DNA from 3 places in the Kitasatospora sp. NPDC088160 genome. Region 1 is predicted to be linked to each of the others. Evidence: predicted binding sites of a transcription regulator. Region 1 holds the regulator's gene; each other region holds the start of a gene.

What was found. The regulator HrcA, encoded in region 1, represses chaperone genes, less so after heat shock. The targets are predictions, from matches to a motif close to TTNGCACTCNGNNNNNCNGAGTGCNAA.
Region 2: a site for HrcA is predicted at 2,782-2,808, ahead of ACIOGZ_RS32965 (FmdB family zinc ribbon protein). Genes of this name have one in related genera too.
Region 3: a site for HrcA is predicted at 1,796-1,822, ahead of groES (co-chaperone GroES). Genes of this name have one in related genera too.

The regions. Positions count from the first base shown of each region.
Region 1 is NZ_JBIUSS010000004.1:123,571-129,306, reverse strand. Features, by position in the region: gene ACIOGZ_RS07375 (PDZ domain-containing protein) at 1-1,638, opposite strand, end outside; gene ACIOGZ_RS07370 (16S rRNA (uracil(1498)-N(3))-methyltransferase) at 1,709-2,458, opposite strand; gene dnaJ (molecular chaperone DnaJ) at 2,570-3,709, opposite strand; gene hrcA (heat-inducible transcriptional repressor HrcA) at 3,786-4,820, opposite strand; gene htpX (zinc metalloprotease HtpX) at 5,084-5,736, shown strand, end outside.
Region 2 is NZ_JBIUSS010000025.1:88,504-94,239, reverse strand. Features, by position in the region: gene ACIOGZ_RS32985 (sigma-70 family RNA polymerase sigma factor) at 55-1,026, shown strand; gene ACIOGZ_RS32980 (hypothetical protein) at 1,167-1,418, shown strand; gene mscL (large conductance mechanosensitive channel protein MscL) at 1,429-1,848, opposite strand; gene ACIOGZ_RS32970 (hypothetical protein) at 1,879-2,142, opposite strand; gene ACIOGZ_RS32965 (FmdB family zinc ribbon protein) at 2,438-2,770, opposite strand; gene ACIOGZ_RS32960 (MFS transporter) at 2,964-4,346, opposite strand; gene ACIOGZ_RS32955 (potassium/proton antiporter) at 4,703-5,736, opposite strand, start outside.
Region 3 is NZ_JBIUSS010000008.1:157,745-163,480, forward strand. Features, by position in the region: gene groL (chaperonin GroEL) at 1-1,233, opposite strand, end outside; gene groES (co-chaperone GroES) at 1,350-1,655, opposite strand; gene ACIOGZ_RS14390 (SAM-dependent methyltransferase) at 1,973-3,139, shown strand; gene ACIOGZ_RS14395 (polysaccharide deacetylase family protein) at 3,165-4,079, opposite strand; gene ACIOGZ_RS14400 (hypothetical protein) at 4,160-4,420, opposite strand; gene tsaD (tRNA (adenosine(37)-N6)-threonylcarbamoyltransferase complex transferase subunit TsaD) at 4,417-5,523, opposite strand; gene rimI (ribosomal protein S18-alanine N-acetyltransferase) at 5,516-5,736, opposite strand, start outside.

The sequences.
Region 1 (5,736 bases):
CCTCCTGCCGCGCAGCTCGTCCTCCTCCCCGCCGAGCGGGCGCCCGGCCCGCTGCGGCCCGAACGGGGACGGCGTGTCGGCGGCCAGCGTGATCAGGTACGGGCGGCAGCCGTTGGGGAACGACAGGTCGAAGACGTGCGAGTCGTAGACCGGGTCGAGGTTGCGCACCGACAGGAACGCCAGGTAGCGGCCGTCCGCGGTGAAGGCCGGCGAGGTGTCGATGAAGCGCTCCTGGGTGACCTCGCCGACCGTCCGGGCCACCAGGTCGGCCAGCACGATCTGGCGCAGCGAGTACGGGCCCAGCCGGTGCACCGGCCGCGACCAGGCCAGCCAGGCCGAGTCCGGGCTGAAGGCCAGCCCACTGACCTCGCCGTCGGCGCTGCGGTCCAGCTCGTGCACGGTGCCGTCGGCGAGCGCGACCAGCAGGACCCGGCCGTCGTGCACGCCGAGCGCGGCCTGCTTGCCGTCCGGGGACACCGCCAGGGAGTTGACCCGGCCGATCCGCCCGGCGGCCAGCCGGCGGCGCTCGGCGCCCTGCGCGTCGGGGGCGAACTCCAGGGCGTCCTCGCCCTCGGCGTCGGACACCCACAGCACGCCCTGGGCGCCGTCCTCGCCCGGCACCACCCGGGCCAGCCGCCCGCGCACCCCCGGGGTCTCGTCCAGCACCCGGGCCGGGCCCTCGCGGTGGGTCAGCCAGTGCACGTCGCCGCGCACCACCACGGCGCCGGCCCGGCCGGTGCGGTCGGGGGCGGCGGACTCCAGCCAGTGCGCGGCGTGCACCGGGCGGGGGCGACGGCCGCTGCGCGGGCCGGCCAGCCGGATGTCGAGGCGGCGGGGCGCGGCTCCCGCCAGGTCGTCCAGCAGCCAGACGTCGCCGGCCCGGTGGAACACCGTCCGGGTGCCGTCGGTGCCGGCGTTGCGGGCGTAGAAGCCGTCCGGGTCGGTGGTGTGGCGGCGCAGGTCGGAGCCGTCCGGGAGGCTGGAGTAGAGCTCGCCGACGCCCTCGTGGTCGGAGAGGAAGGCGATCCGGTCCCCCACCCACAGCGGCGAGTCGAGCTGGCCGTCCAACTCCTCGTGGACGCGGACGAATGCGTCCCGCCCGATCCACAACTTGCCCGCCCGGCCGCCCCGGTAGCGCTTCCACCAGGCCGGCTCGCGGTTGTTGACGGTGCCCAGCAGCACGCGGTCGCCGCCCGGCTCGAAGGCGAGCCCGCCGACCGGCCCGTACGGCAGCCGCACCGACTCGCCGCCGTCCAGCGGCACGGCGTGCGCCCAGCTGCGGCGCAGGGTCGCCTCGCCGGCGGTGGTGAGGGCGATCGGGCGCCCGTCGGCCGTCCAGCCCCGCACCTCGGTCTGCTCGCTGCCCCAGTGGGTGAGCCGCCGGGACGGCCCGCCGTCCACCGGCACCACGTGCACCTCGGGCGCGCCGTCCCGGGTGGAGGTGAAGGCGATGTGCCGCCCGTCGGGGGCGAACCGGGGGTGCCGGACGGGCACGTGATCGGCCGTCAGCCGCCAGGCCCGGCCACCGTCCAGCGGGGCCAGCCAGACGTCGTCCTCGGCGACGAAGGTGACCAGGTCATCGTGCAGATGGGGGTGGCGCAGGTAGGCGCCCGCAGAGGTGCTCAGGGGTTCCGTCACGCGGTCAGCGTAGGCACGCGCGCGCGCGGCGCGGGCCGGTTCGGGCAGACTCCGACCGCACGGGCGCCGGCTACGACCAGCGGCCGGTGCGCCCCAGCAGCAGGGCGCCGGCGGCCACCCCGGCGGTGGAGGTGCGCAGCACCGAGGGGCCCAGCCGGTACGGCCCGGCGCCCGCCTCGGCGAACGCGGCCAGCTCCTCCGGGGAGACCCCGCCCTCCGGGCCGACCACCAGCACCACGTCCCCGGCCGCGGGCAGCGCGGCCAGCGCCAGCGGCTCGGCGCCCTCCTCGTGCAGCACGGCGGCGAACGCGGCCCCGGCCAGCAGCGGCGCCAGCTGCCGGGTGGTCGCCGGCTCGCGCACCTCGGGGAAGCGCAGCCGGCGGGACTGCTTGCCGGCCTCCCGGGCGGTGGCCCGCCACTTGGCGAGTGCCTTGGCGCCCCGGTCGCCCTTCCACTGCGTGATGCAGCGCGAGGCGGCCCACGGGACGATCACGTCCACGCCGACCTCGGTCATGGTCTCCACCGCGAGCTCGCCGCGGTCGCCCTTGGGCAGCGCCTGGACGACGACGATCCGCGGCGCCGGCTCGGGCTCCCGGCGGACGGCGGCCACCGTGACGTCGATCGCGTCCTTGCCGAGCACCGCGGCGACCGTCCCGTCCACCCCGAGGCCCAGCCCGTCGGCGAGGGTCACCGCCTCGCCCGCCGCCAGCCGCCTCACCGCGGCCGCGTGCCGCCCCTCCGGCCCGTCGAGGCGCACCACGGAGCCGGGCGCGGCGGCGGCGATCCGCTCGGTCTCGACGACGAAGACGGGGGCGGTCATGCGGGGAACCTCCGGGGGGTGGGGCGGATCGGGAACGCGAAAGGGGCGCCGGGCAGAACCCGGCACCCCCGCGCGAACGGCCAGGGCCCAGTAGCGGCCCCGGCCTAGGGCCTAGCGGCCGTTGAACGCGTCCTTGAGGCGCGAGAACAGGCCCTGCTGGCCCGGCGCGAACTGGCCGGACGGCCGCTCCTCGCCGCGCAGCACCGCGAGCCGGCGCAGCAGCTCCTCCTGCTCGGGGTCGAGCTTGGTGGGCGTCTGCACCTCGACATGCACTATCAGGTCGCCCCGGCCGCCGCCGCGCAGGTGCGTGATGCCGCGGCCGTGCAGCGGGATCGACTGGCCGGACTGGGTGCCGGGCCGGATGTCGACCTCCTCCAGCCCGTCCAGGGTCTGCAGCGGCACCTGGGTGCCGAGGGACGCGGCCGTCATCGGGATGGTGACGGTGCAGTGCAGGTCGTCCCCGCGCCGCTGGAAGACGGTGTGGGTGGTCTCGGCGATCTCGACGTACAGGTCGCCGGCCGGGCCGCCGCCGGGGCCGACCTCGCCCTCGCCGGCCAGCTGGATCCGGGTGCCGTTGTCGACACCGGCCGGGATCTTGACGGTCAGGGTGCGCCGGGCGCGGACCCTGCCGTCGCCGGCGCACTCCGGGCACGGGGTCGGCACGACGGTGCCGAAGCCCTGGCACTGCGGGCAGGGACGGGAGGTCATGACCTGGCCCAGGAACGACCGGGTGACCTGGGAGACCTCGCCCCTGCCGCGACACATGTCGCAGGTCTGCGCGGAGGTGCCGGGGGCCGCGCCCTCGCCGCTGCACGTGGTGCAGGTGACGGCGGTGTCGACCTGGAGTTCCTTGGTGGTGCCGAAGGCGGCCTCCTCCAGGGTGATCTCCAGCCGGATCATGGCGTCCTGGCCGCGGCGGGTGCGCGAGCGCGGGCCGCGCTGGCCGGCCGCGGCGCCGAAGAAGGCGTCCATGATGTCGGAGAAGCCGAAGCCGGCCGCCCCCGCGCCGAAGCCGCCCGCGCCCCCGCCGCCCGGCGAGAGCGGGTCACCTCCGAGGTCGTAGACCTGGCGCTTCTGCGGGTCGGAGAGCACCTCGTAAGCGGCGTTGATCTCCTTGAACCGCTCCTGCGTCTTCGGGTCCGGGTTGACGTCCGGGTGCAGTTCGCGTGCCAGGCGCCGGAAGGCCTTCTTGATCTCGTCCTGCCCCGCATCCCGTCGGACGCCGAGTACCGCGTAGTAGTCCGTGGCCACCAAATGCTCCGCTTGTTCCGCCTGTAGTAGTGCTGCGACTGGACACCGCCGTCAGAGGTTCCGACGGCGGCCTGTGCTACGACTCGGCCAGGATCTGGCCCACGTACCGCGCCACCGCACGCACCGCCCCCATTGTGCCCGGATAGTCCATCCGGGTCGGACCGATCACACCCAGTTTGGCCACGCTCTCGTCGCCCGAACCGTAGCCGACCGACACCACCGAGGTGGAATTCAGCCCCTCGTAGGCGATCTCCCGCCCGATCCGGACCGTCATCGCGGCGTCCGCCGTCTCACCCAGGAGGCGGAGCAGGACGACCTGCTCCTCCAGGGCTTCCAGCACCGGCTGGATGGTCAGGGGGAAGTCGTGCCCGAAGCGGGTCAGGTTGGCCGTGCCGGCCAGCATGATCCGCTCCTCGTTCTGCTCGGCGAGCGCTTCGAACAGCGTCGCCAGGACCGTGCTGACGGTCGGGCGGTCCGGCGGCTCGAAACCCGCCGGGAGCTCCTCCAGGAACCCCGGCACGTCCGGCAGCCGCTGGCCGACGGCCCGCGCGTTGATCCGGGCCCGCAGGTCCGCCAGGACCGTCTCGCCGACCGGGCCCGGGCAGTCGACCATCCGCTGCTCGACCCGGCCGGTGTTGGTGATCAGGACCAGCATCACCTTGGTCGGGGCCAGCGCCACCAGCTCGATGTGCCGGACGGTGGACCGCGACAGCGAGGGGTACTGCACCACCGCGACCTGCCGGGTGAGCTGGGCGAGCAGCCGCACCGTCCGCATGACCACGTCGTCCAGGTCGACGGCGCCGTCCAGGAAGTGCCGGATCGCCCGGCGCTCGGGGGCGCTCATCGGCTTGACCTCGGCGAGCTTGTCGACGAACAGGCGGTACCCCTTGTCGGTGGGGATGCGCCCGGCGCTGGTGTGCGGCTGGTGGATGTAGCCCTCCTCCTCCAGCGCCGCCATGTCGTTGCGGACGGTCGCCGGGGAGACTCCGAGGTTGTGCCGCTCCACCAGGGCCTTGGAGCCGACCGGCTCCTCGGTGCCCACGTAGTCCTGGACGATCGCGCGGAGCACGGCGAGCTTGCGGTCGTCCAGCTGGCGAACCTCACCGGCCATGGGGCACACACCTCCGTCTTCGCACGTTGTCCGTTCGTGTCACGCATGCTGCTGCCCGCTCCGGGAGGATCCCGGCTCCGGCACCCGCTTTGGCACTCTGAACCTGCGAGTGCCAAAACCGTACCTGCCAGTGTAAGGCCCGGGCCCAACGGCAGGAACGGCCCGGCCGGAGTGATCCTGCCCGCAGTTCCCGGCGCGGGGGTGGTGCCGCGGGGCCGTCCGGGTGGCAGCATCGAAGACGACGGCGAATGGAGGAGCAAGCAATGTCGAGCTCGGGCCAGCACACCCGTTTCGCGCCCGACCGCGGTCTGACCGGCCGCATGGTCGTGACGATGTTCGTGATCGGGCTGCTGTACGTCGGTTTCACCGGTCTGCTGATCGTGCTGCTGCGCGGCGCCTGGCCACTGATCGTCCTGATCTCCGGCGGGCTGTTCGTGGCCCAGTTCTGGTTCAGCGACAAGATCACCGAACGGGCGATGGGCGCCCACCAGGTGACCCCTGAGCAGTACCCGCAACTGCACGGCACCATCGACCGGCTCTGCGCGCTGGCCGACATGCCCAAACCCCGGGTGGCGGTCGCCGACAACGACATGCCGAACGCCTTCGCCACCGGCCGCAACCCGCAGAACGCCGTGGTGTGCGTCACCACCGGCCTGCTGCGACGGCTGGAGCCCGAGGAACTGGAGGGCGTCCTCGCCCACGAGCTGTCCCACGTCGCCCACCGGGACGTCGCGGTGATGACCATCGCCGGCTTCCTCGGCGTCCTCGCCGGGGCCATGACCCGGATCGCCATGTACGGCGGGTTCATGGGCGGCAACCGCAACAACAACGACCAGAACGCGGCCATCGTCGCCCTGATCATCCCGCTGGTGTCGATGGTCGTCTACGCCATCAGCTTCCTGCTCACCCGGCTCCT
Region 2 (5,736 bases), on a different contig from region 1:
CCCTCTCGGGGGGCAGGCAGGCAGACCTCGGCAATTCCAGCAAAGGGAGCAAGCATGGCCACCCGTGCCGTCGTTCGCGACAGGGCCGACCGGACTCGCGCGGCCCGCCCGACCAACCTTGAGGCCGACCGCGACCTGGTCGGTATGTACCTCGACGAGATCGCCAGGACACCCCTGCTCGATGCCGCCGAGGAGGTCGAGCTCTCACTGCGGATCGAGGCCGGCGTGTACGCCCAGCACCTGCTGGAGGAGGGCGTGTTCCCCGAGGGCGTGAAGCGCGAGGAACTGGAGGCGATAGCCGAGGACGCCGAGCGCGCCAAGGACGTCTTCATCCGCTCCAACCTCCGGCTCGTGGTGGCGGTCGCCCGCCGGTACCCGCGCAGTGGCCTTCCGCTGCTGGACCTCATCCAGGAGGGCAACGCCGGCCTGGTGCGCGCCGTCGAGAAGTTCGACTACGCCAAGGGCTTCAAGTTCTCCACCTACGCCACCTGGTGGATCCGGCAGGCGATCACCCGGTCGATCGCCGACCAGTCCCGCACCATCCGGCTGCCCGTGCACCTGGTCGAGGAGCTGGGGCGGATCCGGCGGGTGCAGCGGGAGAAGTCCAAGGAGCTGGGCCGCGAGGCCGAGCCGGCCGAGATCGCGGCCGAGCTGGACACCACCGAGGCCCGGATCAAGGACGTGCTGGACTGGGCCCGCGACCCGGTCAGCCTCAACATGGCGGTCGACGACGAGGGCGAGACCCAGTTCGGCGACCTGGTCGAGGACACCGGGGCGACGTCCCCCGAGGACGCCGTGATGGTGATGCTCCGCCGCGAGGAGCTGGACGGCCTGATCGGGCGGCTGGACGACCGCACGGCCTCGATCATCCGCTCCCGCTACGGGATGGAGGACGGCCGCGAGCGCACCCTCACCGAGGTGGGCAAGCAGCACGGCCTCACCCGCGAGCGGATCCGCCAGATCGAGAAGCACGCGCTGGCCGAGCTGAAGAAGATCGCCGACCACGCGGGCTTCGAGGCCGCCTGAGAACCCGAGCCAACTGCCTGCGGCTCCATCCCGCCCCGGGCCCTGGTGCGGAGCGCTCCGCACCAGGGCCCGGGGTGTGTCGCGGGGCTCTTAGGCTGGAGGGACGGGACGATCCGGACGGCAGTCGACGGGAAGCGGAAGTGAGCAGGGTGAGCGAGCAGGGGCAGGCGCGGGAGCCGGAGCAGGGGCAGGGGCAGGGACAGGGTGAGCAGCAGGGGCGGGAGGAGCGGCCGGCGGCGCCGAAGGCCCGGCTGGTCTTCCGGGACCCGCTGGACCAGCAGTCCCGGGACGACACCGACACCGGCTGGGGTGAGCGCCCCGGGGCGGGGGAGAGCGGTGGGCGGGGGCTGGACTGGTACCTGAGCCAGCGCCCGCCGCACCACGGGGACTGAGGAGCGGTGCTCAGCGCTGCGGGGCGATCAGCGCGTCGCGGATCTCGGTGAGCAGTTGGACCTCCTTGGCCTCGGCCTCCGCCGCCGTCTCGGCGGTGCTCTTCCGCCTGGCGGCCAGCCTGTTCATGGGCACGATCAGGACGAAGTAGACGACGGCCGCCGTGATCAGGAACTGCAGCAGGGCGCTGAGCACCGATCCCCACAGGATGAGGATCCCGGACGTGACCTCGCCGGTGGCGTTCAGCTCGCAGGGGCCCTTGAGGCAGGAACTGTAGGACGCCAGGTCCTTCGTTCCGAAGACGCCGACGATCGGATTGATGACGCCCTTGACGAAGGCGTTGACGATGTTGGTGAAGGCCGCGCCGATGACGACGGCGACGGCGAATTCGACGACGTTTCCACGCAGCAGGAATTGCTTGAAGCCTTTCATGCCGCCGTGAACGACGAAGTCGTTGCCCGGTTACGGGTGATCTTCCGTTGGGCCGGATTGACAACCCGTCCGGCCCACCGGGCCGCCCGGCGGCGCCGGCAGCCCGGCCCGCGCGGGCCCGACCGCGAGCGCCGCGGCCACCGCGAGCAGCACCAGCGCGGGCACCCCGGCCCGGTGCCGTACGGCGTGCCGCCAGCGGTGCCACCCGCCGGCCCCGCGCCGGATCGGCGGGAAGCGCGGTACCTCCCGCCGGGGCGGTACGGCGGGTGCGGGCAGCGGTACGGAGAGGCTCATGGTCGTCATGGTCACCACCGAGGTCGTGGGGGCCGCTCCTGTGCGGACCGGTCGTTCTCCGGCGACCCCTACGATGTGCGCCGCGTGCCGCCCCGGAAAGCCCTTATCCGCAGCCTGTGGACAACTCGGGCCCTGTGGACGAATTCGTACACCCGCACGAGTGCATCCGGCCCGCCCGGGATGACGAACCGGGGCGACGAGTGGTGACGGCGAACCGGGACGACGAAGGCCCGCCGCCCCGCGAAGAACGCGGGGTGGCGGGCCTTGTCGATGCGCTGGGCGTCCGGCGCCGAGGTCAGCTCGCGGCCGGAGCCGGGCTGGAGGAGCTGGAAGAGCTCGAAGAACCGGAGGACGAGGACGTCGATGACGTCGAGGACGACGCCGGGGTCGAGCCGGACGACGACGCCGAGGAGCTACCGGAGGAGCCTGCGCCCACCGTGCTGCTGGAGGACGAACGGCTGTCGGTGCGGTAGAAGCCCGAGCCCTTGAACACGACGCCCACGGCCGAGAAGACCTTGCGGAGCCGTCCCTGGCAGTCGGGGCACGTGGTCAGCGCCTCGTCGGTGAACTTCTGCACCGCCTCCAGGCCGTTGCCGCACTCGGTGCACTGGTACTGGTACGTGGGCACTTGTCTTCCTCCTGGCACTCTCGCCTGATGAGTGCTAACGATGGTCAATGATGCGGCATTCCGCTGGATCAGTCCAGCGACTCCGATGTGAGATGAGCCGTGGCCGAGCCGCGCACGCTCTTCCACCGCGGCTCCGCGCCGCCCCCACCGCGCGCCGCCCACGGCTTCGCGCGGTGCGCCACCGCGTGCCCGCTCAGCCCTTGGCCGCGCCCACCAACTGCGGCGCGGCGCCGCGCTCCGGTGCGGCCGCGACCACCTGGCCCGGCGCGGTCAGCAGGTGCCGCAGCGACACCAGCGCGATCAGGCCCAGGCCGGCGCCGGCCACCGGCACCAGGAACCCGCTGGACGGCCCGTGGCCGTCGATCAGCTGCCCGGCGATCATCTGGCCGACCGCCAGGCCGAGGCCGATGGCGCCGGTCAGCCAGGTGAACGCCTCGGTCTTGGCGCCGTCCGCGACGAGCGTCTCGACCAGGGTGTAGCCGCTGATCAGGGTCGGCGCGATGGCCAGGCCGCAGACCAGTCCGGCGACGGCGAGCGCGATCAGGTTGGGCATCGCCCACAGCGTCGAGCAGCCCAGCACGAGCAGGGCGTAGCTCATGATCATCCGCTGCTGCACGGCCCGCCGCCAGGCGATCACGCCGTACAGCACGCCGGCCACCATCGAGCCGCCGGCGAAGATCCCGTACACGGTGCCGGCGGCGGCGTGCTGCCCGACCGAGTCGGCGAAGGCGTTCACCGAGACCTGCATGCCGCCGAACACGGCGCCCACCCCGAGGAAGGCCCCGGCCAGCAGCCGGACGCCGGGGGAGGCGAGCGCGGAGGCGCGCCGCACGCCGGGCTGGGGCACCGCCCGGGCGGGCGCGGTGCGCCGCTGGGCGGCGAAGGCCAGGCCGCCGACGAGGGTCAGCGTGGCCTCGGCGATCAGCCCGGCCGAGGGGCTGACCGTGGTGGCGACGGCGGTGGCCAGGATCGGGCCGATCACGAAGGTGAACTCGTCCGTCACGGACTCGAAGGCGAACGCGGTGCCCACCTTGGCCGCGGACGAGGCGGACGCGCCGTCCGCGGTGAACTCGGCGATCCAGCGGGACCGGACCATGGCGCCGATCTGCGGAACGCTCGCGCCGGCCGGGACGGCGGCCAGGAACAGGCTCCAGGCCGGTGCGTGGCCGAGCGCCAGCGCGATCAGCGCGCCGACCGAGGCCGCGTGCACCACGACGGTCGGGACGAGGACGGCGGTCTGGCCGTACCGGTCGGCGAGCCGGCCGGTCTGCGGGCCGATCAGGGCCTGGGCGACGGCGGCGACGGCCGCGACGGTGCTCGCGGTGCCGTACGAGCCGTGGGTGTCCTTGACGAGCAGCAGGATGCCCATGCTGAGCATCGCGTACGGCAGCCGCGCGAGGAACGCCGGTGCCAGGAACGTCCAGGCGCCGGGCGTGCGCAGCAGCGCGCCGTACCCGACCCGCACGGGGGCGGGGGCGCCGGCGGCATCGGCGGTGCCGTCGGCAGGGGTGGCGTTGGCGGTGTCACGCGGGGTCGCGGTGTCCGCGGGGTCGTCGACCGTTCGGCGGGCCGTCACGGTCGGTCCTTCCTGCTGCCTGGTAGCGCGGCAGGGCATGGGGTGGCCCCGACGGCGCCGAGAGTCGTCCTCTCGCGCGTCGACCGGGGTAGATACCGGGCCGGCCCGGCGTGGTGGCCGAGGTCCGGACCGCGGCCGCCGAACGGTCGCGCCAACTCTGCTTCAGGCAGATGCTGGGTGTGATCTGACCATCATACATATACGCGCGTAGATGTCGCGCGAATCCCCAGACTACAAGGCCCGTCCAAAATTGTCCTGCCCATCGAAGGTGAACAGCTGGTGAGGCCTTCCGGTCTTCCGGCCTTGCGGTCGCCACCCGCCGCCCACCTTCCCGGCTCAGCGCCCGACGGCGGGTCTCACCGCCCGTTCAGCCACCCCGCGAGCTTGCCGCCCTTGTCCACGGCCCGCAGCCGCCGTTCGGCCGCCTCGCCGACCTCGTCGGTGGTGACCACCAGCAGCTCGTCCCCGCCGCGCAGCACCGTCGCCTTGTCCGGCACGAAGGAGCTGCCCTCCCGCACCACCAGGGTGACGGCGGCCCCCTTGGGCAGCCGCAGCTCGCTGACCTCCACGCCGGACATCCGGGAGCCGGGGGAGAGCGCGACCGACAGCAGGTGCCCGTGCAGCTTCTCCAGCGGGGCGGACTCGATGTCCAGGTCCTGGCCCATCGAGCCCTCGCCGATCCGCAGCTGCTTGGCCACCCAGGGCAGGGTCGGGCCCTGGAGCAGGGTGAAGACGACGACCAGGATGAAGACGATGTTGAAGACGTCCTGGGCCTTCGGCGCGCCCGACACCAGCGGGATGGTCGCCAGCACGATGGGCACCGCCCCGCGCAGCCCGGCCCAGCTGAGCAGCGCCTGCTCCCGGCCCGGAACCTTGAACGGTGTCAGCGTCAGCACCACGGACAGCGGCCGGGCCAGGAAGACCAGCACGCCGCCGATCACCAGCGCGGGGACCACCGCGGAGCCCATGGTCTCGGGCGTGCAGAGCAGGCCGAGCAGCACGAACATGCCGATCTGCCCGATCCAGGCCAGGCCGTCGGCGAAGCCCCGGACGGCCGGGCCGTGCGGCAGCTTGGCGTTGCCGAGGATCACCGCGCAGATGTAGACGGCGAGGAAGCCGGAGCCGTGCAGCAGCGCGCCGCCCGCGTAGGCGAGCACGGTCAGCGCCATCACCGCGATCGGGTACAGGCCGGAGGAGGGCAGCGCGACGTGCTTGATCCCGTACGCGCCGAGCTTGCCGACCGCGAAGCCGACCGCCGCGCCGATCGCCAGCTCGGCGATGATCGTGCCGACCAGGACGTACCAGGAGTCCAGCTCGCCGGTGGTGGCGAAGGCGACGACCAGGATGACCACGGGCGCGTCGTTGAAGCCGGACTCGGCCTCCAGCAGGC
Region 3 (5,736 bases), on a different contig from region 1:
GATGCCCTCCTCGACCGCGGCACGGGTCGCCGAGATGGCGTCCTCCAGGCGGTGCTTGCGCTCCTTCAGCTCCACCTCGGTGGCGGCGCCGACCTTGATGACGCAGACGCCGCCGGCCAGCTTGGCCAGGCGCTCCTGCAGCTTCTCGCGGTCCCAGTCGGAGTCGGTGGCGGCGATCTCACCCTTGATCTGGGCGACGCGGCCGGCCACGGCCTCGGTGTCACCGGCACCGTCGACGACGGTGGTCTCGTCCTTGGTGATGGTCACGCGGCGGGCGGTGCCCAGCACGTCCACGCCGACCTGGTCGAGCTTGAGGCCGACCTCCTCGGAGATGACCGTGCCGCCGGTCAGGGTGGCCAGGTCGCCGAGGATCGCCTTGCGGCGGTCGCCGAAGCCCGGGGCCTTGACGGCGACCGCGTTGAAGGTGCCGCGGATCTTGTTCACCACGAGGGTGGACAGCGCCTCGCCGTCGACGTCCTCGGCGATGATCAGCAGCGGCCGGGAGGCACCGCCCTGGAGGATCTTCTCCAGCAGCGGCAGCAGCTCCTGGATGGAGGAGATCTTGCCCTGGTTGATCAGGATGTACGGGTCCTCCAGGACCGCCTCCTGCCGCTCCGCGTCGGTGACGAAGTACGGCGACAGGTAGCCCTTGTCGAACTGCATGCCCTCGGTGAAGTCCAGCTCCACGCCGAAGGTGTTCGACTCCTCGACGGTGATGACACCGTCCTTGCCGACCTTGTCGATCGCCTCGGCGATCAGCTCGCCGACCTGGGTGTCCTGGGCGGAGAGGGACGCAACGGCGGCGACGTCGTCCTTGCCCTCGATCTCGCGGGCCACCGAGAGCAGGTGCTCGGAGACGGCGGCGACGGCCTTGTCGATGCCCTTCTTCAGGGCGGCCGGGCCGGCACCGGCGGCGACGTTGCGCAGACCCTCGTTGACCAGGGCCTGGGCCAGCACGGTGGCGGTGGTGGTGCCGTCACCCGCGACGTCGTTGGTCTTGGTGGCGACCTCCTTGACGAGCTGCGCGCCAAGGTTCTCGTACGGGTCATCCAGCTCGACCTCACGGGCGATGGTGACACCGTCGTTGGTGATGGTCGGGGCGCCGAACTTCTTGTCGATGACGACGTTGCGGCCCTTGGGGCCGATGGTCACCTTGACGGTGTCGGCCAGCTTGTTGACACCGCGCTCCAGCGAGCGGCGGGCGTCCTCGTTGAACTGCAGGATCTTCGCCATGTTCCCTATTCCCTCGGGGCTTCGGCCGGCCCACCGGCCGCCGGACTACGTGAACCAACAACCACGCCCCGGGCCCCTGTCACTTGGGACACGGATCCGGGGCGGGTCGGAACGACTTACTTCTCGATGATGGCGAGAACGTCGCGGGCGGAAAGAACCAGGTACTCCTCGCCCTGGTACTTCACCTCGGTGCCGCCGTACTTCGAGTACAGGACGATGTCACCGACGGCGACGTCGAGCGGCAGACGCTGGCCGTCCTCGAAGCGGCCCGGGCCGACGGCCAGGACGACGCCCTCCTGGGGCTTCTCCTTGGCGGTGTCCGGGATAACCAGGCCGGAGGCCGTGGTGGTCTCGGCGTCGAGCGGCTGGACCACGATGCGGTCCTCAAGCGGCTTGATGGCAACCTTGCTGCTGGTGGTCACGTCCGAGCTCCCCTTCGGAGATTACGGGGTTTCTAACGGGTAGGAGCGAACCTGTGGGCCTGCCGTCGCGGGGGTCAGGCACACGTCTTCGCGTTAGCACTCCCCCAGTGGGGAGTGCCAAGGACGACCATAGGCCGGTGTTAGCACTCAGTCAACCAGAGTGCCAACGGCGCGCCCGGGCATCCCGAACCGCGGGCGCGGAGCCGTACTCCTGTGCGACCACCCCGCCCCGGGCGGACTCCCGCCGCGAGCCGCGACCCCGCCCACCGCGTCGGCCGTCGGAGCCGGTGGGGCCGCCAACCCGCCAGAATGGCCCCGTGGACACCGAGAACCTCCAGCCCCTACTGGCCCCCGAGGGCCAGGCCCTGCTCGCCGAACTGCGCGAGTTCACGCCCGAGGAGGAGCTGGCGCTGGCCACCAGGCTGCGGCGGGAGCACCCGGCCGAGCTGGTGTCGGCGGCCTTCGGGCAGGCCCGGCTGCGGCAGCGGGCGCGGGCGAAGTTCGGGGCGGACGCCGACCTGATGTACTTCACGCCCAACGGCGTCGAGCAGTCCACCCGGCGCAGCGTGGCCGAGTGGCGGGCGCGCCGCTTCGCCGAGCTGGGCGTCCGCCGGCTGGCCGACCTGTGCTGCGGCATCGGCGGGGACGTGCTGGCGCTGGCCAGGGCCGGGATCGAGGTGCTGGCCGTCGACAAGGACCCGGCGGCCTGTGCCGCCACCGCCGCCAACGCGGCCGCGCTGGGCCTGGCCGACCTGGTCCGGGTGCGCTGCGCGGACGTCGCCGAGGTGGACGTCACCGGCTACGACGCGGTGTTCACCGACCCGGCGCGGCGGACGGCGCGCGGCCGGGTGTTCGATCCGGAGGCGTACGCCCCGCCGCTCTCCTGGGCGATCGAGGCCGGCCGCCGGACCCCGATCGGCGCGCTGAAGGTGGCCCCGGGCATCCCGCACGAGGCCGTCCCGGCCGACGCCGAGGCGGAGTGGGTCTCCGACCACGGCGACGTGAAGGAGGCGGTGCTCTGGTTCGGCACCGGGGCCGCCCGCCCGCACCGCGCCACCCTGCTGCCGCAGGCCGCCAGCCTCACCGGCGGCGACCTGCCCGACCCGCCGGCCGGCCCGGTCGGGCGCTACCTGTACGAGCCGGACGGCGCGGTGATCCGGGCCCACCTGGTGGCCGAGGTGGCCGAGCAGGTGGGCGGTCGGCTGATCGACCCGAAGATCGCCTACCTGACCTCGGACCAGCTGGTGGCCACCCCGTACGCGCACGCCTTCGAGCTCACCGACGTGCTGCCGTTCCACATCAAGCGGCTGAAGGCGCTGCTGCGCGAGCGCGGGGTCGGCACGGTGGTGATCAAGAAGCGCGGGATGGCGATCACCCCGGAGGAGCTGCGCCGCCAGCTCAAGCCCTCCGGGCCGAACGCCGTCACGGTGATCCTCAGCCGCACCGACAACGGGCCGCTGATGATGCTCGGCCGACCCGCCTGAGGCGGCTGCGCGGCGGGCGCCCGGACTACGAGGCGGGCGCCTGGATGTAGTCCTCCAGCCGGGCCACCGAGAAGCCCTGCTCCTGGATCCGGGCCAGCAGGTCGCCGAACATCTGGGTCATCGTGGCGCCCTTGAGCTCCTTCGGGCCGCGGAAGTGCGCCAGGATGATGTCGCCGGACTTCAGCTTCTTGTCCGCCGCCTGGTACTGCATGTCGTGGATCTGCATCGACTCGCGCCAGAGCACCATCGCGCGCGGGCCGCACTGCTGGACCGAGTTGTTCAGCGTGGGGGTGTTGGCACCGTCCCCGAACGGCGGGCGGAACAGCAGCGGGGCGGTGCCGTACTGCTGGGTGAGCGCGGACTGCGCGTCGCAGATCTCGGACTTCTGCTTCTCCGCCGGGATCTTGCTCATCACCGGGTGGTCCACGGTGTGGTTCTGGATGTGGTTGCCGAGCGCCTGGAGCGGCTTGAAGTAGCCGTAGTCGTTCTTGACGATGTCCCGGGTCAGGAACATCGAGATCGGCACCTTGAGCTCGGTCAGCATCTCGACGAACTTCGGGTCCTTCTCGGCGCCGTCGTCGATGGTGATGAAGACGACCTTGTCGCTCGTCTTCACCTCGCTGAACACCGGTACGGGGCCGGTCCGTTCGAGCTTGATGGGCTTGTCCGCGGGCGGTGCGGGGGCCGGCGCCAGCGGCTTGAGGTTCCACTTCGCCCAGGCCGCCGGGTCCCCGCCGGCCGGGGCCGGGGTGGTGGGCGTGCCGGCCGGGCTGGTCGGCACGGCGCCTCCGCCGGTGGGCTGGGGCGTGGCCGCCGAGCTGCCGCCGGCCGCCGCCGGGGCGGCGGCGCCCCCGTTGTCGCCGCATCCGGTGGCCAGGGCCAGCAGGGCCAGCGCCCCCACCGCGTACGTCCTGGTCCTGCTCCGACCGTCCCTGTTCACCGCAGCGCGCTCCCGGTTCCCGTCCAGCTTCTTCTCAGCTATGCACGGTAGCGGTCGGGGCGGCGGTTCCCGGACGGGGCCTATTCGACGTGCTCGCTGGTGAAGGACCAGCGGTGCACCGGGCGGCCGAGCAGGTCGGCCGGCGGGTCGGCGACCGGCACCGGCTCGCCGGTCCACCAGGTGATCAGCAGCACGCGTTCGCCGGGCGCGCCGAGCAGCTCGGTGCGGACCAGCCCGGCCGAGCCGCGCACCGACGGCAGCACCACCTCCCGTACCCAGGAGGCGAGTTCGGCCCCACGGCCGGCGGCGGCGCGGGCCTCCCACATCGCGGCGACGGTCACTTGGCGCCACCGGTGAGGGCCTGGTACGCCTGGCCGTGGACGTCGCCGTGCCGGACGTCCGCGGCTGGCACGTGCGCCTCGGTCACCGGCAGCGAGGAGTCGGCGGACAGGTCGAGCGCGGACGGCGTGCGGTCGCGCCACACCATCTCGGAGCCCAGCGCGGCCACCATCGCGCCGTTGTCGGTGCACAGGCCCGGCCGGGGCACCCGCAGCCGGATGCCGGCCCGGTCGCAGCGCTGCTGGGCCATCTCGCGCAGCCGCGAGTTGGCGGCCACCCCGCCGCCGATCATCAGGTGGTCGACGCCGTTGTCCCGGCACGCCTTGACGGCCTTGCGGGTGAGTACGTCGGTGACGGCCTCCTGGAAGGACGCCGCCACGTCGGCGATCGGCACCTCCTCGCCGGCCCGGCGCTTGGCCTCCACCCAGCGGGCGACGGCGGTCTTCAGGCCGGAGAAGGAGAAGTCGTACGCGGGGTCGTTGCGGCCGCTCAGGCCGCGCGGGAAGGCGATCGCCTTGGGGTCGCCCTCGCGGGCGGTGCGGTCGACCACCGGGCCGCCCGGGAAGCCCAGGCCGAGCACCCGGGCGACCTTGTCGAAGGCCTCGCCGGCCGCGTCGTCGATGGTCGCGCCGAGCGGGCGGACGTCGCTGGTGATGTCCTCGCTGAGCAGCAGCGAGGAGTGCCCGCCGGAGACCAGCAGCGCCATCGTCGGCGACGGCAGCCGGCCGTGCTCCAGCTGGTCGACGCAGATGTGCGAGGCGAGGTGGTTGACCCCGTACAGCGGCTTGTCCAGCGCCCAGGCGTACGCCTTGGCAGCGCTGACACCGACCAGCAGCGCCCCGGCCAGGCCGGGGCCTGCGGTGACCGCGATGCCGTCCAGGTCGCTCGCCTTGACGCCGGCGGTGTCCAGGGCGCGCTGGATGGTCGGGACCATCGCCTCCAGGTGGGCGCGGCTGGCGATCTCCGGGACGACGCCGCCGAAGCGGGCGTGGTCGTTGACGCTGGAGGCGACCGCGTCGGCCAGCAGCGTGGTGCCGCGCACGATGCCGACGCCGGTCTCGTCGCAGGAGGTCTCGATGCCGAGGACGAGCGGTTCGTCAGCCATGGCGGGTGTCCTTAAGGTCCTTCGGGTCAGTGCTGGGGTGGTCGAGGCGCATCACCAGCGCGTCGACGTTGGCGGGCTGGTAGTAGCCGCGCCGGATGCCCACCGGTTGGAAGCCGAAGCGCTCGTACAGCTGCTGGGCGCGCGGGTTGTCCACCCGCACCTCCAGCAGCAGTTCGGCGCAGCCGCGGCGGGCGGCCTCCCGGATCAGGTCGG